DNA from 3 places in the Pseudohongiella sp. SYSU M77423 genome. Region 1 is predicted to be linked to each of the others. Evidence: predicted binding sites of a transcription regulator. Region 1 holds the regulator's gene; each other region holds the start of a gene.
What was found. Region 1 encodes sigma-54, which starts transcription at its own class of promoters, with help from an activator protein. Its sites were predicted from a motif close to ANTGGCATNNANNTTGCTNT; they were not measured.
Positions count from the first base shown of each region.

Region 2: the regulator sigma-54 is predicted to act here: its motif matches at 6,157-6,176, upstream of glnA (type I glutamate--ammonia ligase).
Region 3: the regulator sigma-54 is predicted to act here: its motif matches at 5,040-5,059, upstream of QGM61_RS04645 (DNA translocase FtsK).

Region 1 is NZ_JARYTH010000005.1:184,938-192,377, reverse strand. It holds gene QGM61_RS12370 (LysR family transcriptional regulator) at 124-1,008, shown strand; gene QGM61_RS12365 (prolyl oligopeptidase family serine peptidase) at 1,021-3,129, shown strand; gene yjgA (ribosome biogenesis factor YjgA) at 3,119-3,718, opposite strand; gene QGM61_RS12355 (HPr family phosphocarrier protein) at 3,727-3,993, opposite strand; gene rapZ (RNase adapter RapZ) at 3,990-4,871, opposite strand; gene ptsN (PTS IIA-like nitrogen regulatory protein PtsN) at 4,919-5,386, opposite strand; gene QGM61_RS12340 (RNA polymerase factor sigma-54) at 5,469-7,019, opposite strand; gene lptB (LPS export ABC transporter ATP-binding protein) at 7,150-7,440, opposite strand, start outside.
Region 2 is NZ_JARYTH010000001.1:557,082-564,521, forward strand. It holds gene typA (translational GTPase TypA) at 1-216, opposite strand, end outside; gene QGM61_RS02460 (DUF4331 domain-containing protein) at 605-2,053, shown strand; gene QGM61_RS02465 (hypothetical protein) at 2,148-3,365, shown strand; gene QGM61_RS02470 (HupE/UreJ family protein) at 3,368-4,519, shown strand; gene thiI (tRNA uracil 4-sulfurtransferase ThiI) at 4,516-5,973, opposite strand; gene glnA (type I glutamate--ammonia ligase) at 6,334-7,440, shown strand, end outside.
Region 3 is NZ_JARYTH010000002.1:169,116-176,555, forward strand. It holds gene clpS (ATP-dependent Clp protease adapter ClpS) at 256-606, shown strand; gene clpA (ATP-dependent Clp protease ATP-binding subunit ClpA) at 621-2,912, shown strand; gene infA (translation initiation factor IF-1) at 2,940-3,158, opposite strand; gene aat (leucyl/phenylalanyl-tRNA--protein transferase) at 3,253-3,963, opposite strand; gene trxB (thioredoxin-disulfide reductase) at 3,967-4,914, opposite strand; gene QGM61_RS04645 (DNA translocase FtsK) at 5,124-7,440, shown strand, end outside.

The sequences.
Region 1 (7,440 bases):
TTATTGCGGAATTTGAGTATCATTCACGAGAATAATACATAAAGCAGGGCAAGTCACACATAGGTCTCAAGCCTGGAAACAGCACAAGGACTGGCGACTGCGACAATAAAAGGGGGCCGTGCTCTGAAAAAGCTGGATCTTAATCTGTTTCTGGTATTTGACACGATCTATACCGAGCGTAATCTGACTCAGGCCGCGAAGGCTCTGTCGATCACCCAGCCGGCGGTCAGTAATGCACTGTCGCGGCTGCGACGAGTGTTCAACGACGAGCTTTTTGTTCGCACCTCGAAAGGCATGTTGCCGACGCCTGTAGCAGACAGTATTGCCCAGAACATCTCTGCTGCATTGGGGATGTTGAATGCGAGTGTTCTTGAGCGCGAGGACTTTTCACCGGATTCTGCAGAACGTACCTATCATTTCAGCATGACGGATCTGGCCGAGGCGGTCATCCTGCCCAGGCTGTTTCCGCATTTCGAGCAGCATGCGCCACACCTGTCACTGCAGAGCTACTATACCAAGCGTCACGAGATTGTACGTCAGTTGTCACGAGGTGAGCTGGACTTTGCTGTCGATGTACCCCTGATAGAAGATACCCAGGTGTCACACCAGTCCTTGATCAAGGATGACTATGTGTGTGCCATGCGCCCCGACCATCCCATGTCACAGCAGCCACTGACACTGGATGCTTACCTCGCCCTGAGTCATATCCATGTGTCGAGCCGTCGAAGGGGACTGGGGCAGGTCGATATGGCCCTGCTGCGCCATCAGGCTGAACGTCGCATCCAACTGCGAGTTCAGCACTACCGGGTCGCTGCCGAAGTGGTGCGTGGCACCGATCTGGTACTGACCGTCCCACGTTACCTGGCGTCCCAATACCAGCTGACATTGCGCAAACTTCCCTTCGAAACCATGCCCCTGGACTTGCACCTTTACTGGCACCGCCAGTCGGACAGCGACCCGTCACATCGCTGGTTGCGTGAGACCCTGCTGGCGCTGTTCAAGCACTGAAGGTGACACAGCATGGGGTGCGGGCATCATCAACCAGAGCATGTTCTGCTGAGAGTGCCGGGAAAGTACCGTCATAACGGCGCTGGCGCGATCGTGCTGCGGATCATGGCGCTTGCTATGGTGCTGCTGTCTGAATCCATCAGCGCACAGCCGACAGCCGACCCCTTTCGGTGGCTTGAGACAGATAACGGGCAAAGCCGGGCCTGGCGCCAGGTTCAGCAGGCACGCACCGTTGAAATGCTGTCCAGACTGCCCAGCCGTGAGCAATGGCAGCGATTGATGGCTCAAAGCTGGGACTATGCCCGCATTCAGGCAGTTGCTGTCGCCGGGCAACGTTATTTCTATTATTTCAATCCAGGCATGCAGGACCATTACGAACTCTACTGGTCTGAGCTGCCGGCACCCGGCGATGCATCCCGCAACTCATTTGATGTGGCTGCTGCTGGACAGACTTTGCCGCCAGTCGCTGGTGTGACATCTGACAGCTGGCGCTCGGTATCGGTGAATGCGAATGGGTCGGCAGTCCTGTTGCAACTGGCTGACGCCTGGCATGTTGGTTTTGTCGATTCGGGTGACAGTCTGGCATTGAGTGCAAACGGTCAGAACCCGGTTCTTGCCGCCTGGGCTGGCAGTCAGGACGGGGTCTGGAGCAGCGATGCTCAGTCGCTTTATTATCATCAGCTGCGATCTACACCATCAGACTCAGCAAACAGCGCGACGGTATATCAGCCTGAGGAAGGCTGGGTTATTGAGGCTTTGCTGCCGGTACCGCAGTCCGAGCGGGTCATTGTTGCTGAATCGCATCAAGGTCGCCATCGCCTGACACTGCTGGCCGATCGCTCCGGCACTCAACTGGCGCGCTGGATTACCGGTATGCCCGTTCGAGGCGACGGGTTCTGGCAGGGCGACGATGTCGGCTTATGGTTTGCCGGCGCGATTGGCGATGAGTTTATTTTTTATCGTCGTGAAAGGCGTCGACCGGCTGGTGATCGTGTCATTTACACGGCCTCTCTGGCGGATACTGCGCTGCGACCCCTGTCCTTGGATGCGCCACTCGAAAACGCCCAGCTGTCCTCCGTGCAGGTCGTGGGCGACGTTTTCCTTGTGGAATACCTTCGCCATGGACAATCGTTGCTCTACCAGCAACGCCTGGATGGCGTAATAGTGGGGCAGGTGGCACTGCCAGAACCGGTGCGACTTGATCGAATGCGCGCCATAGAGCCCCAGCAGTTATTGCTGGCCTATAGTGGCCTGACCGTACCGCCGCAGGCGACCTTGCTGGACCTGAGCACGGGTAATACGAAGTTGCTGAGCCAGGATATGCCACCTGCCGCTGATCTGGATGTCAGGCTTGAATTGTCCAGCATGGGCCATTCAGCAGGCGAGAATGGCACTGTCCCGTACTTTGTGGTTTCCCCTCAGAAAGAAACGGATGCTGATTCGCAGATTCCGGACATCAATAATCATGTGCTGGTCGAAACCTATGGTGGTTTCGGTGCGCCAATCGAGTTGGGGTTCTCCATTGCTCGTTATGTGTGGCTGCTGGCTGGTGGACATTACGTCGTCGTGGGGCCTGCTGGTGATCTGCCTCAGGCTGTTGATGAGTTTGTCCATGTAGCGTCAGCTTTGCAGACGCAAGGGAACAAGGTATCCGCGATGGGGCGCAGCCATGGTGCGCTGCTGGTCACCATGGCCATGTTAAAGGCGCCTGATGTCTTTAGTTCGGTTGTTGCCGATTCAGGGTTGCATGACCTGCCGTCCTTTCTGCGACTGGGAGGGTCGCCGTCCTGGGTGGCGGAATACGGTGACCCCGGTGTTGAGCAGTCAAGAGAATGGCAGCTTGCCAATTCTTCCTACCACCAGGCACTGACTCGCGAGAATTCACCGACTTTACTGCCGCCAGTTCTGACGGTCGCACGGCCTGGTGATGACATTGTTGCGCCTGCGCACAGTTACAAACTGATTGCCGCGTTGCAGCGTCGTCATGGTGACAAGGCTACAGCCTGGTTATATGCCGCGGAGGGCGAGGGCCACTCGCCAGCGGGGGCTGTGAATGCCCTGATCCTGGAATACGCAGACAGATGGAGTTTTCTGGCATGGTCACCAGACGTCAGACAATGACCTGACCCAGGTAGTCGAAAAGGCGACGGCGGGCTTTTCTTGCGGCGACCACCGCAGGAGAGGAGCTGTCTGCCTCCGGAGTGTTTTCCATCGCGGCCTTTGCGGAGCCAGTTTCCTCAGACGCTGACAAAGGTTTCACACCAGCATCGGTGCAATTTCTAAGTAATTGCCTGAGCGGCTGACGTTCGGCATGCTGCCATTCAGCCAGAAATGCCTCGACCGTCTCATCGTCGCCCTGCAGCAAACGCTCGCCCCAGGCTTCAATCTGTTGGGCCCGGCGCATTTCCTGACGATCAGGCGCACGCAGTTTGTCCAGTGCTTCACGGATAGCATCGTGGTCGGCGGCACGCATCAGTTTGCCAATGAACTGCATCTGTCGGCGTTTGGCTTCGTGGCGGTTAGGCAGGCGCTGGTATTCTCGCATAGCCGACAACAGATTCTCGGGCAGATCAATAAGATCCAGCTGGCGCTTGTTCAGAGTCATCAGTTCCGCACCCATTTTCTGCAGCTCGGTCATGCGCTGCTTGCGGCGGGTCTTGCTCTCTGTCTCGTTGTCGTCATCCCAGGGGGATTCGTTGTAATCAGTCACGCTATCGCTCACTCGCCTTCTTCAAATCGGTTGTTTACCAGCGCCACGATGTCTTCCAGTGCCGCTGATTCGTCATCGCCATCAACCACGATTCGCAATGTGGTGCCTTTGCCGGCAGCGAGCATCATCAATGACAGAATGCTGTGTGCATCAACAAGCTTTTCGTTGCCGATGTGCACCTTGCTCTGGTACTTGTTTACGACGCCAACCAGTTTGGAGGCGGCACGGGCATGCAGACCCGCCTTGTTACAGATAGTGATGGTCGATTCGATCATGTTGCGTTGGTGTTGTCCTGACGTCGTCGCAGCTCTCGATGGAGAACCTGCAGATTGTTGATCTTGTCGGCAAAAGCCAGTTTCAGCTGTTCACACAGGAATACAGATCGGTGCTGGCCGCCTGTGCAGCCGATTGCAACAGTCATATAGCTGCGATTGCTGGCTTCAAAGCGTGGCAGCCACCGATCCAGAAATGCCTCAATATCCTGCAGCAGTGCCTGCACATCCGGCTCATTGCTCAGGTAATCGGCGACAGGTGCATCCAGCCCACTGAGAGGGCGCAGCTGGCTGTCCCAATACGGATTGGGCAGGCACCTGGCGTCAAATACAAAGTCGGCATCAATCGGCACACCATTCTTGAAGCCAAATGATTCAAACATCACGGACAGCGATGAATCCTTTTTTTCGAGAATTCGTGAACGAACGACTTCACGCAGCTGATGTACCGACATTGTACTGGTGTCGATCGACAGCCCGGCCATAGCGGAAATGGGCTCCAGCAATTCGCGCTCCTGAATGATGGCCTCGCGCAATCCAACCGTGTTGCTGGTAAGCGGGTGACGCCGGCGGCTTTCGCTGAATCGCTTGATCAGCGTCGGGCTGTTGGCATCAAGGAAAATGATTTCAATATTGAGCGCCGACAGCTGCAGCTCGTGCAGGATCTGCGGGACGTTCTTCAGGTCTTCAGGAATATTGCGCGCGTCAATACTGACAGCAACGCGGGGCAGTTCGGGTGTGTCGCGGCAAATGCGCGACACAAATGCCTGTAGCAGGCTGGCAGGCAGGTTATCAATACAGTAATAACCATGATCCTCGAGCATATTGAGGGCGGTACTTTTTCCCGAGCCGGAGCGACCACTGATAATCAAGAGTTTCACGACGTCTCACAGCCTGCTTCAATGAATCGTTGGGTCAACTGTCAGGCTTAAGCCTGTTGTTCCTGATCAAATCGTACGGCGATGTCGTACAGTTCCTGATTGCTGCGAGCGCCCCGCAGAGCCTGACAGAATTCATCCTGATGGAACAGGCGTGCCAGTGCGCTAAGCACGCGCAGATGTTCATCGGTTTCCTCGGCCGGCACGATCAGTACAAAAAGCAGATCGACCTGTTGTGAATCGACGGCATCGAAATCGATGCCCTCATCCAGCTTTACCAGGGTACCGGTGATTGTTGTGCATTCGGAAACGCGACAGTGGGGAATGGCAATACCATTGCCAATACCGGTGCTGCCCAACTGCTCACGTGCCAGCAATGCGGTGTAGATAGCGTCAGCCGACAGGTTGGGCGTGGTTTCTGCGATGGTTTCACTGATCGTGGTCAGAAATCGTTTCTTACTGACACCCGGCAGGTTGCACAGGGCGCGTTCCGGGGTAAGTATGCTGCTTAATTGCATTGCTGTGTCCTGTTTTCCAGAGCCGCCATTCTAGTGCCTTGGGCAGGCGCTGGCAACGTGCGCCGAGCGGACTGGCAAGGTGTCAGACCAGCCGCTTGCGTTCATTGGAAGGGGGGATGGACAGGGATTCGCGATATTTGGCGATTGTCCGGCGGGCGACATTAATGCCCTGGTCTTCCAGCAACTGAGTGATTTTGCTGTCGCTGAGTGGTTTGCGCGGGTTTTCGCCAGCAACCAGCTTTTTGATCAGTGCGCGTATCGCGGTTGATGAGCATTCGCCTCCGCCAGCGGTACTGACGTGACTGGAGAAAAAGTACTTGAGCTCGAATATCCCGCGCGGCGTGTGCATGTATTTTTGAGTGGTTACCCGGGAGATGGTTGATTCATGCATCTCTACTGCTTCGGCAATGTCATGCAGGACCAGCGGTTTCATGGCCTCTTCGCCCTGCTCCAGGAAACCCTGCTGATGCTCGACAATGCGCGAGGCTACTTTCAGCAGTGTCTCGTTACGACTTTGCAGGCTCTTGAGGAACCAGCGTGCCTCCTGCAGGTTGTCGCGCAGATAGTTGTTGTCGGAGCTGTTATCGGAACGTTTGACCAGCGCTGCGTAATCGGCGTTGATACGCAGCTTGGGCGCTGTTTCCGGATTGAGCTCGACACGCCAGCGCCCGCTGCGGGTGTCTTTGCTGACAATCACATCAGGGATAACGTAGGTGGCGCTGGATGGTGCGATATCGGCGCCCGGACGTGGATTAAGTTTTTCGATGATGGCAATCGCATCGCGCAGCTCCGGCTCTTTCAAGCGTGTGAGCCGCATGATCTGGGCGTAGTCCCGATTGCCCAACAGGGCCAGGTAGTCCCGCACCAGTATCTTGGCGTGCCGCACGGGATCGGTCTCGAGTTCGGACGGGACCTGATTTAACTGGATCAAAAGGCATTCCGACAGGTCGCGGTAGGCGACCCCCACCGGGTCGAACTGCTGAATGCGATGCAATACGGCGAGTACCTCATCCTCTTCCAGCTCTTCGATATCATCCATCAGGCCTTCGTGAATGGCCTCAACGCTCAGCGACAGCTGGCCGTTGGCATCAATGGCATCAATGATTGCCATGCCAATCAGCCGGTCGGTATCCGACATGTTGGTAAGGTTCAATTGCCAGTTGAGGTGGTCCTGCAGAGTTTCTGAGGCGGAGTCACGTGATTCGAAATCATCCGTGTCTGCCATCGGGCTGCCCGTGGAGTAGGTGGTCTGGTAAATATCATCCCAGTTGGTATCCACAGAAAGCTGCTCGGGAATGTGTTCCTCCCAGCCGGCTTCGCCAGTATCGCTGTCGGTATTGGAAGGTGTGGCCGCAGTGACCTCGTCGAAGGCGTTCTGGCGCTCCTCGTAGGTGCGTGAGTCGGTTGCTTCATCAGCACCATTGGCCTTATCAGTGTTATCGCTGTTCTCGTAACTATCGCTGCTATCGCTGTCGGGAGACTCATCTACCTCCAGCATTGGATTTGATTCCAGTGCCTCGTGAATCTCGTTCTGAAGGTCAAGCGTCGACAGTTGCAGCAGGCGAATTGCCTGTTGCAGCTGGGGGGTCATGGTCAGCTGTTGACCGAGTTTGAGCTGGAGCGAAATCTTCATGACATCAGGCGCATCGCTAGAACGGGTTCGGTCTCGTGAATTACTGGGCCAGATGTGGGCCGGTTAATTAAAGCAAACATCATGCCGATATTGAGTGGGATTTTCAAGATTTTGTCACGACATTTGATGGTCAGATCTGGAAATTCTTGCCCAGGTACACATCGCGCACACGCTGGTTGGCAAGTATCTGTTGGGCGTCACCCTCGGCAATAATGCCACCATCGCTGACAATATAAGCTTTCTCACAGATGTCCAGCGTTTCACGAACGTTGTGGTCAGTCAACAGCACACCGATGCCACGATCCTTCAGGTGTTGAATAATGGACTTGATGTCACTGACCGATATGGGGTCAACACCGGCAAATGGCTCATCCAGCAGGATGAAGCGTGGGTCGGTAGCCAGCGCCCGGGCAATTTCAGT
Region 2 (7,440 bases), on a different contig from region 1:
GATATTGATGTGATAACCGTTCCAGTTGATGGCGGTATTTTTCGCCAGGATCGTAATGCCGCGTTCCTTTTCCTGATCATTGGAGTCCATCACACGCTCAACCGCGCTCCCGCGATCTCCGAGCGTTCCGGACTGCTGCAGAAGTTTATCAACCAGGGTGGTCTTGCCATGGTCAACGTGAGCAATAATGGCGATGTTGCGGATTTTCTCGATCACTGCGGATTACCTGTGGTTGCGAGCGCGTCGCTGGGACTGGAGCGCCCTGTGCGGACGCGTAAAAATGGCCGCGAATTATACACCACGACAGTTTTGATTACCATGACGCTGGCGCGACAGAGTTTGTAGTCAGCTCAATAGCTGTCTCTACCCGCCCCGGAACCAGTTCACAAAATCAGTCGATTTCCTCACCGAACTGGGATGCACGTCACAGATCATGACACTGCCTTGCAAGCAAAGACTTTTTATCAGGTCCAGCTGAGAGACCAGGCCGTAAGCCCGGGAACAAGACCGAAAGAAAGCAGCATAGAAATTTTACACGACGACGCTTTCACACGGATTTGAGTGAACACTCACGCAACGACCCAACCATATATGGGAGCACAACATGCAAAGACATAACCGCAAGACAAGAGAAAGTAACAAATACATGCGCCTGAAGGTCAGCGCTCTGACAGCGGCTCTGCTGGGCTGCTCGGCTTTAGGCTATGCGTCAAGCCACCGTGAGGCACCCATGATTGCCGGCCTGCCCCGCCTGGATGCCACAGACCTGTACATGTTCAGGAGTTATGAGACTGGCCGCCAGGACTACATCACCCTGATTGCCAACTATTTTCCGCTACAGGCGGCCTACGGCGGGCCAAACTATTTCGACCTGGAGACAGCCGGAATCTATGAGATCCACATCGACAACACCGGTGACTCCATGGAGGACATCACTTTTCGCTTTGATTTCTCAACCATCCTGGCAGGTGCTGCTGTCCCAGTCGGCGGCGAAAACATTCCAATTCCGCTGATCAACGCCGGTGCCATCGGGCCGGGAGCAACTGACACCAGCGCGGTCAATTCGCGGCAGGAGTATACTCTGGACGTCATTCGCGGCAACGCCAGGACTGGTACCGCTCAAGCGGTAACCAACGTTACCACGCAAACCACGACCTTCCGGAAGCCAGTAGACAATATCGGCACCAAATCCATCCCAAACTATGCCGATTACGCCAGTGCACATATCTACCCCATCAGCATTCCGGGCTGCCAGACCCAGGGACGCGTGTTTGTGGGCCAGCGTAAAGAAGGGTTTGCAGTAAATCTGGGACAGGTATTCGACCTGGTCAACCTGAACCCGCTTGGCGCCGCTGATGCCGTTGCCAACCCGATTGGTGATACCAACGTCACCTCCCTGGCGCTTGAAATCCCCACCAACTGTCTTGTTGATCAGGATCCTGTTATCGGCGCATGGACCACTGCCAGCCTCGATATGGCCGGCGGCGAACCCATGCAGGTATCACGCCTGGGCTTCCCACTGGTGAACGAGGTAATCATCGGCCTGCCGGACAAGGACAAGTTCAACAGTAGCCATCCCGTCAACGACGCGCAGTTCGCCGCCTACGTGGAAAAACCGACGCTGCCCTACTTACTGGAAGTACTGTTCCAGGATGCAGGTGCAGTGGCTCCAACCAACTCACCGCGCAGTGACCTGGTAGATGCCGTTGTTGGTGTACCTGGCCTGAACCTGCCAGCATCAGTCGCTGACGGCACCTTCCCGCGGAGTGAGATGCTGCGGCTTAACACCTCCATTGCGCCTGCCATGCCGTCACAGCAGCAAAACATGGGCGTACTGGCCGGTGACAACGCCGGCTTCCCGAACGGCCGCCGCCCGGGTGACGATGTTGTCGACATTGCCCTGCGAGTAATGATGGGCGCCCTGATCAGTGATCCTGCAGTAGCGCCCAACCGAACTGCACCGTTCACGGATCAGACGACCGTATCTGCAGGGGATTTTAAAACCTCATTCCCTTACCTGAATGAACCTCTGCCTGGTTCAGCGGTTCAGTAAGCGATCTGTTCGCCAGGCAGGATCACCCCTGTCTGGCGAATTCTTATGCACTCAGAACTCATCAGAATACTTCTCAAGCTGCGAGGGCAGGTACATGTTGGTTTTCAGAAATGCGCAGAAACTTTTTGCTCCAAATCTCAGAAAAACCCTTTTGCTGGGCATTTCCTGCTGCGCCATGGCCGCTCAAGCCGCACCGTACATACCAGACAACGACAACACCATCATCACGCGCTTGCCGAGCGCAGTGGTGGCGATGTCCCAACAATTGCGCGCCACTGAAGGCAGCCGCAATGACAATCCTCAAGAGTTGTTCGCCCAGGCATATCGATCCTATCAACTGGCGCTGAGCGAGCAGGATCCCAGGGCTTACGGTAGAACGCTGGCGATCATTGAACAGTGGCCAGACAACGTTAGCAAACCGGTTTCGCTGCGGCTGATTGCTGCGGCCGTGCTGCAACACAATCATGAATTCGCGCCTGCACTGGATGAACTTCGTAGCGTTCTGGAAGAAGAGCCAGGTAACGCACAGGCATTAATGATTCAGGCACAGATAGGCCTGGTAACGGCTCACTACCCATTGACACAGAAAAGCTGCGATGCACTTGTAGACCGCGTGGAGCGAGCATTCCAGATTAACTGTCAGGCACAGCTAGATGGGGTTACCGGCAAAGCTGGTACGGCACTAGATTCACTGACGCAGGAACTTGACTCCGGCCGCCCGATGAGTCGCCAGGCATTACTGGAAGTACATATTACGATCGCCACAATAGCACACCGGCTGGGTGAAAATGATATGGCCGGCCAGCACTACCTTGCAGCTCTGACAATGGCGCCAGATAACACCTATTTGCTGAACAACTATGCACAGTGGTTGCTCCAGCAGGAAAGATACCGCGACGTGATCGCGCTGCTGGGATCAGAACCGGATCCAACAAGTAATGTAGAACTTGGCGTGATGCTGACAAACGCACTGCTTTCCTCACCGGATGCGGCCAACAGCAACCGCGCAGAGTCATTGATCGCAGAACTGGAGGCCTATTTTGAGACTGCCTACCGACGAGGAGAGAATGTGCCCGTTAAGGAGTTTGCCCGTTTCGCATTGGACATTCAGGGCCGTCCTGAAGCCGCACTGGAGGCAGCCATGAAAAACTGGACCTCCCAGAAAGAGCCCTCTGATGCTTTGCTGCTGGCCGAAGCGGCAGCTGCCGCTTCGCGTCAGGACGTTATAGAAAACCTGCGTGACTGGACGGACAGCACTGGCATGCAGTACGCAGCTCTCGACACACTCATTGCTACTGGCAACGCGAGGTAATCATGAAACGCAGACTGATGTCCATATTTGTGTTGCCGCTGTTGTGCCTTGTTGCGTCGGGCAATCTCAGCGCGCACACCTTGAGTGACAGCTACCTGAACCTTTCACTGGATCAGCAGAGTGTTTCGGGTCACTGGCTGATTGCCGTCGAGGACCTCGAACTGGCTATTGGCCTGGATGGCAACGCCGACTCAGCCATTACATGGGGTGAAATTAGCCAGCACCGTTCACAGATCAGAGACTACGCAGCTTCCCGCCTCACTATGGGGTCCGAAGGCCAGCCATGCTCCCTTGAAATTGGCACGCTGATGATCGAGCAATTGAATGCGGGTCCTTTTGTTCACCTGCCGATTACCGGTCTGTGCAATGGCGTCGCGGAAGTCACCCTGAGTTACAGCCTGATGTTCGACATCGACTCTGCACACAGAGGCATACTCAGTCTGCGGAGCAACGATGAAACTTATGTCAGGGTTTTCTCACCCGACACTGCGACATATGAGATTGACACTGAACTTCCATCAGATGCCGAATATCTATGGACCTTTTTCATTGAGGGCATCTGGCACATCTGGATCGGACTGGATCACATTCTTTTTCTGCTTGCCCTTCTGGTGGCCATCGTACTGGTCAAAACCCCAGGCGCCACCGGCCAGCAACAACCTGCGAATGTACCGTTCAGCACGTATCTCTACGACGTCATCAAAGTTGTTACCGCTTTCACAATCGCACATTCCATAACACTGATACTGGCCACACTTGAGGTGGTTTCCCTGCCCGGGCGATTTGTGGAATCGGTCATCGCGCTATCTGTGGCGATATCAGGCATCAACATACTCTATCCCTTGTTCAGAACACGTGCCTGGCAGTTCGCCTTCATATTCGGCTTGATTCACGGCTTTGGATTCGCCGGCGTGCTGGGCGATCTCGCTCTACCTCAACAGCTGCTTTTTGGCAGCCTGCTGAGCTTCAATATTGGCGTCGAAGTGGGGCAGATCGCGATTGTTCTGGTGCTGGTGCCAATACTGGCCCTGCTGGGCAGGGCCACTTTCAGCCGGCGGCTTGCGCTCGGCACCGCCGGCCTGGTCATCACCGTGTTTGGTGTACTGTGGCTTCTGGAACGCTCGCTGTCACTGTCGGTACCGGTATTGTCCTAGGGCCTGAAAACACCAACATTCGCATAACCGGCATCTTTCAGATGCGAGGCGTGCAGTCGACTCATCATGCCTTTGTCGCAATACAGCAGGTACTGGCGTGACTGCGGCATTGTCGCAAACTGACTCGCCAGCCTGAAAAACGGCACCTGCAGCACTTCATGACCTGAAAGCTCAAATGGTGCCCGCTCCAGCTCGTCGGGGTGGCGGATGTCGATGACCACAGCCTCCGGGGGCGCCACAGAAAACTCTGGAGGCTCGACATCACGCCTGTTGAGCACCTCGACAACCCGGTCAATGCTCTGGTATTCACTGGCTTCGATGGCAGCATCCAGCACCGCCGGATCCATCTGACGCTCTTCGTGCTCTACACGGCTGCGTTTAGCGTGAGTGGTAGGTTTCACTGAAATGACGCCGCAGTACTCGGGCACATTCACTGAAAAGGGCTCGGTGCCTATCGCTCGGGCTGTATTGATGATTTCCTGCTTGTCAGTGACGATCAATGGCCGGAGGATCATCATGTCGCAGACTCGATCAATGACATTCAGGTTAGGCAGCGTCTGGCTGGAGACCTGAGAAATCGCCTCCCCTGTCACCAGTGCTCGTAGCCGCATACCAATCGCTATGCGCTCTGCTGCACGCAGCATCTGCCGTTTGAGTATGACGCCCATGTGGCCGCTGTCGACCTTCTGCGTAATCTCCGTCACGACGCCCTCGAACGGTACGCTGACAAACTTCACGCGATGTGAAGAGCCAAACTTCATCCATAGATAAAGCGCAACCTCTTTCACCGCAAACTCGTGTTCCCTGCCACCCAGATTGAAGAATACAAAATGTGTCTGCAGGCCGCGGCGCATTGTCATGAAACTGGAAACTGCTGAATCAAATCCGCCCGATATCAGTGACAGCACCTGCTCCTGAGTTCCCAGCGGATATCCACCCAGGCCATTGATCTGTTCTTTGACGACGTAAAGAACCTTGTGACGGATTTCGACTCGAACCGTGATCTCGGGATTAATAAGGTCCACCCCTTTAGCATCACTGTTGTGCAACAGATACCCACCCACCTGACGCTCGATATCGCCGGATGAATAGTCATGCGTGCCGGTACGCTTGCAGCGCACCACAAAAGTTTTTCCGGCCAATGCACCACGATAGTGCAGCAGCACAGACTCTGCAATTTCGTCGATGCTCTCCGGCAGCGGGAGCTTCTCCACAGGCCTTACCACTGATATGCCCGGCGTGCTCAGCAATGCATCAAGGACGCCGCTTTCCAGCGCCTGGTCCAGGTCCCCGGTATCAACTTCCAGAATGTCCCAATTGCCAACCACAGAAATCTTCTCGTCCAGTCGCTGCAGGATAATGCGCAGATTGCGGCGCAGCGCCTTGACCAGTCGCATACGCACAGGTCGTGATTTGACGGTCATTTCTGGAAAAAAACGTACTACATAAAGCATTAACTACCTCTGGATTTTGGGGAATATGAGACAAAACTAGGATTGTCAGTAAAAGCTTGCCTTAAAACAGGGCGATAGGCACTATACCAGTGCATGTAGCTGCACAATGCACTTTATTGGTGCATCACAAACAGGACGCATGTGTTAACTGCTTGATATTCAAGACCTGACCACACCTTCCATTGTGGCATGAGTCTTGCTCATCTCAGTGCACTGGGGGTCAGGCGGCAACCAAAACATTATAGTGCCGATTCCCCTGCTTGTTGAGAGCAGATTATTGCAAGACCTTTAACCTGTGTCCGCACCCGACTTCAGATCGGGGAGGCCACTATTAATTCTCGATCACTCGGAGGATCAGGAATGTCTAAGACATTAGAAATGATTAAAGAAAATGACGTGAAATGGGTTGATCTCCGTTTCACCGATACCAAGGGCAAAGAGCAGCACGTTACCTTCCCGGCCGACAAAGTCGATGAAGGTTTCATGGACGGCGTGATGTTCGACGGTTCCTCCGTAGCCGGCTGGAAAGGCATCAACGAGTCAGACATGATCCTGAAGCCGGATGACACTACTGCCGTCATCGATCCCTTCTCTGATGAAGTACAACTGAACCTGCGCTGCGACATCATTGAGCCACGCACCATGGGTGGTTACAACCGTGACCCACGCTCTGTTGCACGCCGTGCAGAAGAATACCTGAAGTCTACCGGTATCGGTGACAAAGCGTTTTTCGGCCCTGAGAACGAGTTCTTCGTGTTTGACGAAATCAAGTGGCACGTTGGCATGGACTACTCTTTCTTCAAGATAGGCAGTGAAGAAGCCGCATGGTCAAGCAGCAAGAGCATTGAAGGCGGCAACCTGGGTCACCGTCCTCGCGTCAAAGGCGGTTACTTCCCCGTTCCTCCAGTCGACTCACTGAGCGATCTGCGTGGCGCAATGTGCGACACCATGACTGCCATGGGTCTGGACATCGAACTGCACCACCACGAAGTGGCCAACGCTGGTCAGTGTGAAATTGGTGCCAAGTTCAACACTCTGGTTTACAAAGCTGACGAAGTACAGATCCTCAAGTATTGCGTACTGAACACAGCACACGCTTTCGGCAAAACCGCAACCTTCATGCCCAAGCCACTGGTAGGCGATAACGGTTCTGGTATGCACGTTCACATGTCTATCTCCAAAGATGGCAAGAACACCTTCGCAGGCGACGGCTACGCTGGCCTGTCAGAAACTGCTCTGTACTACATTGGCGGTATCATCAAGCACGCCAAGGCACTGAATGCTTTCGGCAACGCTTCAACCAACAGCTACAAGCGTCTGGTAAAAGGCTTCGAAGCACCAACACTGCTGGCCTACTCCTCACGCAACCGTTCCGCTTCCATCCGTATCCCATACGTACTGGGCGGCAACCCGAAAGCGATCCGTATCGAAGTGCGTTTTGGTGACAACACAGCCAACCCTTACCTG
Region 3 (7,440 bases), on a different contig from region 1:
TCTAATTTTAATTGTGTTACACGCCAGGTATGACCTGAGTGTTAATCCATAACGTATGTAAGTCGTCCCTGCAAGGCTTTATTATTCATCATTTTTGTCTAATTGCAACAGTCTGTAATATGGAAGTAGACTGAAGTGGCGTGTGATAATGTGGCTCTGAAATAAATATACGCCTGCGTCGATCTTTGCAAATAGCATCTTTGTTGGCAATCACAGGCGATCAGCCAGAAATCAGATAGAGAGAAACAGCACAACATGCGCAGTATTTTCGCTCAGTCGCCAGACGGCCAGAAACCCGATCAGCACGCGGATCGTGGGCTGGCGACGGCGGCTGACAAGCCCAAACTCGCCAAGCCACCGTTATACAAAGTTTTACTTATGAACGACGATTACACACCCATGGAATTTGTGGTCGGGGTGCTGGTAGAGTTCTTTCAGATGCCGGTGGAAAAGGCGACCCAGATCATGTTGAAGGTCCACACCGAGGGGAAGGCCGTCTGTGGCGTTTACAGTCGCGATGTCGCCGAAACCAAGGCTCAGCAGGTCAACGAGTTTTCGCGCGAGAACCAGCAGCCATTGCTTTGCCACGTTGAAGTTGATCAGTAGGGGAGGAAGACATCATGCTCAGCCGTGATCTGGAAGCGACCTTGAATGCCGCATTTGCGAATGCGCGCAGCAAACGTCACGAATACATGACCGTGGAACACCTGCTGTTGTCATTGCTGGACAATGATGTGGCGATCGATGTGCTGCTGCATTGCGGAGCGGATATTTCCCGCCTGCGTGCTGGCCTGGTGGACTACATTGAAGCTACCACGCCGGTTCTTGCCGAGCATGACGAGGAGCGTGACACCCAGCCTACACTCGGATTCCAGCGTGTGCTGCAGCGCGCCGTCTTCCACGTGCAGTCCTCCGGCCGTCAGGAAGTCAGCGGCGGCAATGTGCTGGTTGCCATCTTCAGCGAACAGGAGAGCCAGGCGGTGTACCTGCTGAGTCAGCAGGAAATCGCCCGCCTTGATGTGGTCAACTACATCAGTCACGGTATCAGCAAACAGCAGGGTGACTCGCCAGATCCTGAAAAATCAGAGCAGGAAGGCACTGAAGAGGAGGGCAGTGGTTCCGCCAGTGCACTGGAAAACTATGCCACCAACCTCAACGAGCTGGCCCGGCAGGGCCGCATTGATCCGCTGATTGGCCGCGACAAAGAAGTTCTGCGCCTGATTCAGATATTGTGTCGACGACGCAAGAACAATCCACTGCTGGTCGGCGAATCCGGTGTCGGTAAAACGGCAGTAGTTGAAGGTCTGGCCCGTATGGTGGTCGAGGACCAGGTGCCGGAAGTACTGAAGGGGCATGTGATCTATTCGCTCGATATGGGTGCATTGCTGGCTGGCACCAAGTACCGTGGTGATTTTGAAAAACGCTTCAAGACACTGCTGGCCGAGTTGAAGAAACAGCCGGAATCCGTTCTTTTTATTGATGAAATTCATACCATCATCGGTGCCGGCGCGGCGTCGGGCGGTGTCATGGACGCCTCCAATCTGCTGAAGCCCATCCTGACGTCGGGCGACCTGCGCTGCGTGGGTTCGACTACCTATCAGGAATACCGTGGCATCTTTGACAAAGACAGGGCGCTGTCACGGCGCTTTCAGAAAATCGATATCGAAGAACCGGATGTGGAAACCACCTACAAGATCCTCAAGGGCCTCAAGTCGCGCTTCGAGGCACACCATGACCTTCGCTACAGCGACAATGCGCTGAGGGCCGCCTCAGAGCTGGCAGGTCGCTACATCAATGACCGCTACATGCCCGACAAGGCTATCGACGTCATCGACGAGGCGGGCGCCTGGCAGCGTCTGCAGCCCGACAGTAAACGCAAGAAACTGATACAGGCACCGGACATGGAGCGTGTTGTTGCGTCAATTGCGCGGATTCCGCCGCAGCACGTGACATCCTCTGATGTTGAAGCCCTGCGTGGCCTGGAAGCCAACCTGAAGATGGTGGTATTCGGTCAGGATGAAGCCATCGAATCACTGTCAACGGCCATCAAACTCTCTCGCGCCGGCCTCAACACACCGGACAAGCCTATCGGTTCCTATCTGTTCGCGGGCCCCACCGGTGTCGGTAAAACTGAGGTGAGCCGTCAGCTGGCCCGGATCATGGGTATTGAGTTGCTGCGTTTTGATATGTCCGAATACATGGAGCGACACACCGTGTCGCGCCTGATCGGTGCGCCCCCCGGCTATGTCGGCTTTGATCAGGGTGGTCTGCTGACCGAGGCAGTGACCAAGCATCCGCACTGTGTGCTGCTGCTGGACGAGATTGAGAAAGCGCATCCGGATGTCTTCAACATCCTGCTGCAGGTCATGGATCACGGTACCTTGACTGACAATAACGGGCGCAAGGCTGACTTCCGCAACGTCATTCTGATCATGACCACCAACGCGGGAGCCCAGGAAATGTCACGACCATCCATCGGGTTCACGGCGCAGGATCACAGCAGTGATGGCATGGAAGTCATCAAACGCAGCTTTACACCAGAGTTCCGCAACCGTCTGGATGCCGTTGTTCAGTTTGGCCCATTGCAGCCTGAGACTATCCGCACTGTGGTCGACAAGTTCCTGGTGGAGCTGCAGGTACAGCTGGACAGCAAGAAGGTCACGTTGAGTGTTGACGACAGCGCCCGCGACTGGTTTGCGGTCAATGGGTATAACCCGCAAATGGGTGCCAGACCGATGGCGCGACTGATTCAGGAAAAACTGAAGAAAGCGCTGGCTGAGGAAATCCTGTTTGGCAAGCTCGCTGACGGTGGCGAAGTCACCGTGTCCATCGTTAATGATGGGGTGGAGCTGGATATCAATCGGCGCGGCAAGAAGTCGGAGAGCCGGGCGTTAAGCTCGGCAGACAGTTAGTCGCAGGCAGGCCTGAGCGCTCGTTAATTAACGAGCGCGGTAGGTGATGCGACCCTTGGTCAGGTCGTAGGGTGTCAACTCTACCTTGACCATATCGCCGGTCAGGATGCGGATGTAATTCTTGCGCATTTTGCCCGAAATATGGGCGGTCACGATGTGGCCGTTTTCGAGTTTGACGCGGAACATGGTGTTCGGAAGGGTGTCTACCACTTCGCCTTCCATTTCAATCTGGTCTTCTTTAGCCATCTAAAAGAAATTCTCACTGCTTGAAGTAAGCGCGCATTTTGCCTGAATTTTTTGTCGTTGGCAAAGCTTCGTCCGGGTTCGACTGAAAGATAAGTCAAGCGACAAGGCAATTGTCATCAAATTGCCAGTGCTCATACAGACCATTTTCAACGCGATTTTCGGCCAACAGCGCAAGAAACCGCTGCCTGCTCATGGGGGCGGCCCCCAGGCTGGCCAGGTGATTGGTGGGCAACTGGCAGTCAATCAGTGTGAATGACCATTGTTGCAGCTGCCGACACAGCGCCACAAACGCCAGCTTGGAGGTATTGGGCTGCCGACTGAACATGGATTCTCCAAAAAACATCCGTCCCAGGCTGATGCCGTAAAGCCCGCCAACCAGGGTTTGTTCTTGCCAGATCTCAACCGAATGGGCATAACCCAGGTGGAACAGCTTGATATACGCATGTTGCATGTCTTCGGTGATCCAGGTGCCGGGCTGACCATCCCGGTGCGCTGCGCACTGTTGAATGACCTGATCAAACGCACAGTCCATGGTGACACGGTATAGGCCGCGTCGAATCAGTTTGCCGAGGCTGCGAGAGCAATGGACATCAGCTGGGTTGAGCACCATTCGGGGGTCGGGCGACCACCACAGGATGGGGCTGCTGTCATCAAACCACGGGAATATGCCCTGTCGATAGGCCGCCAGCAGCCGCTCTGGTCGCAGATCTCCACCTACCGCCAACAGGCCTGGCGGATCCTCCAGCGCGTTGTCGGCTGGAGGAAAGTAGAGGCTGTCGGCGTGCAGCCGTGTCAGCTGCCCCATGAATCACTGATCCAGGAATTTTTCGGCGTCCAGCGCCGCCATGCAGCCAAAGCCGGCAGAGGTGATCGCCTGACGGTAGACGTGGTCAGCGATGTCGCCGGCAGCAAAAACACCCGGAATGCTGGTTTGGGTGGCATTGCCTTCGGTGCCGCTGTGAATGGTGAGATAACCGTCTTTCATGTCGAGTTGATCAACAAAAATGTCCGAGTTCGGCTTGTGGCCAATCGCGATGAAAACGCCATCAACGGTCAGCTCCTGGCTTGCTTCGCCCTTGGTGCTGTTTACCCGGATTCCGGTCACACCCATCTCATCCCCGAGAACTTCATCAAGCACATGATCCCAGAGCAGGGTGACTTTGCCTTCTTTGGCCTTGGCAAACAGTTTGTCCTGCAGGATCTTTTCTGCTCGCAGGCTGTCACGGCGGTGTACCAGGGTCACGTGAGAGGCGATATTGGACAGGTAAAGCGCTTCCTCAACGGCAGTGTTGCCGCCGCCAATGACCGCGACGGGCTTGTTGCGATAGAAGAAGCCGTCGCAGGTGGCGCAGGCGCTGACGCCTTTGCCCATAAACGCGGTCTCTGATTCAAGGCCCAGATACTGGGCAGATGCACCCGTCGCGATGATCAGTGCGTCACAGGTGTAGATGCCATTGTCACCATGCAGGGTAAACGGGCGCTGCTTCAGGTCAGCCTTGTTGATGTGATCAAACACGATCTGTGTGTTGAAGCGCTCAGCATGACGCTGCATACGTTCCATCAGAGCAGGTCCCTGCAGGCCTTCCACATCCCCGGGCCAGTTGTCGACATCCGTGGTAGTGGTCAACTGACCACCCTGAACCATGCCAGTGATCACCAGGGGAGAGAGGTTGGCGCGTGCGGCGTAAACGGCTGCGGTATATCCAGCGGGTCCGGAGCCCAGGATGATCAGGCGATGATGCTGCTTGTCGGTCATAATGTGGAGTTCCTGCATGGTTTTTGGAAAAGCTTGCGATTATACATCTATGGAGACTGGCATAGCGATTATCAAGGGTTTGAGTGTGCTATGCTGCGCCCAATATGGCAGTGGGTTTTTCTCGAACTGGAATAATGCTTGTCTTGCTCCGTATAATTCTGGAAAATGAATTAAATTGATTCTGCAGGTTTCTGAAAAGTTTTAAAAATATGTCCAAACAAAAGACCGCCAAGGACGACGGGATGGCCAGCCTGTCACAACGTATAGCCCGCGAGGGGACCCTCATTGCGGCTTTTCTGCTGGGCCTGTTTTTGTTGATTGCGCTGCTCAGTTACTCTCCGGATGATCCCGGATTTACCACCACGGGCACCGGTGAGCCGGTACAGAATGCGGTCGGCAATATGGGCGCCTGGCTGGCCGACATTTTGCTGCACATGCTGGGTTACTTCGCATATGTCCTGCCATTTGCCCTGGGCTTCAAGGTTTACAGGCTGTTCCGAAAGTCCGATGCGGACCAGGCGTTCTCATGGGGCGTTGTATCCATAAAGGTAGCCGGTATTGTGCTGCTGATCATTGGCGCCTGCACTCTCGCTACGCTGCACTTCAGTATTCCTACTGATAGCACCTGGCCTGCAGGCGGTCTGATTGGCGCAGCAATGGCGGATGCCAGCATTCCAGTGCTGGCCATGCTTGGCAGTACCCTGGTGTACCTGGCAATCTTCCTGTTTGGTCTGACGGTGACCTTTGAGATTTCCTGGCTTTCAGTTGTGGATGCTATTGGTTACTGGACGATTCATGGGGTTGCCCGGGCACGAGAGCAGTTTGCTGACTGGCAGGAAAAGCGCGCAGAAGCTGGTAAGGTAAAACAGGCAGTAGAACGGCGCCGCAAGGCTCTGGATGTGCGTATCGAGAAAGAGAAAGTGCGCACGCCGCCCAAGATTGAACCGGTGATCAGTGCACCGCCGCCACGCAGCAAGCGGGTCGAGAAGGAACGCCAGGGCACGCTGTTTACCGGCAGCAACCCGGGTGAGCTGCCGGCAATCGGTCTGCTTGACGAAAACCGCAATGCCGGCAAAAAGGGTTATTCCACCGAGTCGCTGGAAGCGATGTCAAAACTGCTGGAGTTGAAATTGCAGGACTTTGGCATTGATATCGAAGTTACGTCGGTGCATCCGGGACCGGTGATTACCCGTTTCGAAGTGCAGCCGGCCCCTGGTGTTAAGGCCAGTCGCATCACCAGCCTGGGCAAGGATCTGGCGCGGTCCCTGGCCGTCATTAGCGTGCGTGTGGTCGAGGTTATCCCAGGCAAGACTGTCATCGGGATCGAGATCCCCAATGAACAGCGCGAAATGATCCTGCTAAGCCAGGTGCTGGCGTCGCCGGAGTTCGACAAGGCGCAGTCCGCGCTGAGTATGGCGCTGGGGCACGATATTGTTGGCAAACCGGTCATCGTAGACCTTGCCAAGATGCCTCACCTGCTGGTGGCAGGTACCACAGGCTCAGGCAAGTCGGTGGGCATCAACGCCATGATCCTCAGCCTGCTTTACAAGTCGACACCGGAACATGTCCGGATGATCATGATCGACCCCAAGATGCTTGAACTGTCCGTGTATGACGGGATTCCTCACCTGCTGACACCAGTTGTAACTGACATGAAGGATGCCGCGAATGCGCTGCGCTGGTCGGTAGCCGAAATGGAGCGACGCTACAAATTGATGTCTGCACTGGGCGTGCGGAATCTGGCGGGCTACAACAAAAAAGTCCAGGATGCGATTAAAGCGGGTGAGCCTATCATTGACCCTATCTGGAAACCCGATCCAATGGCGTTGCAGGATGACCAGGAAGCTCCACCCCTTGAACCGTTGCCTAATATAGTGGTGATTGTCGACGAACTTGCTGACATGATGATGGTAGTTGGCAAGAAAGTTGAAGAGTTGATCGCGCGCATCGCGCAGAAGGCAAGGGCCGCCGGTATTCACCTCATCCTTGCCACACAGCGGCCCTCCGTGGACGTGTTGACTGGTCTGATCAAGGCCAATATCCCGACCCGACTGTCATTTATGGTGCAGTCCAAAGTGGACTCCCGCACGATTCTGGGTGAAGGCGGCGCTGAACAGCTGCTGGGCAATGGCGACATGCTGTTTCTGCCTCCCGGTGGTGGCCTGGCCAAACGCGTGCACGGTGCCTTTGTCAGTGATGAAGAAGTACACCGTGTCGTGGCTGACTGGAAACAGCGTGGCGAGCCGGTCTATATCGAAGAGATCACCCAGGGTGTCGAAGACCGCGAAATGAATATGGGTATGGGTGGCGGCAGCGGCGAAGGCGGCGAAGAAGATGATGCGCTTTATGATGAAGCCGTAGCGTTTGTGACCGAGTCCCGCAAAGCGTCTATATCGGCAGTGCAGCGTAAGTTGCGAATTGGTTACAACCGCGCCGCCCGGATGATCGAGGCGATGGAAGCAGCCGGTGTAGTGTCGGAAATGGGCGCCAATGGTAGTCGTGAAGTACTTGCTCCGCCGCCACCCC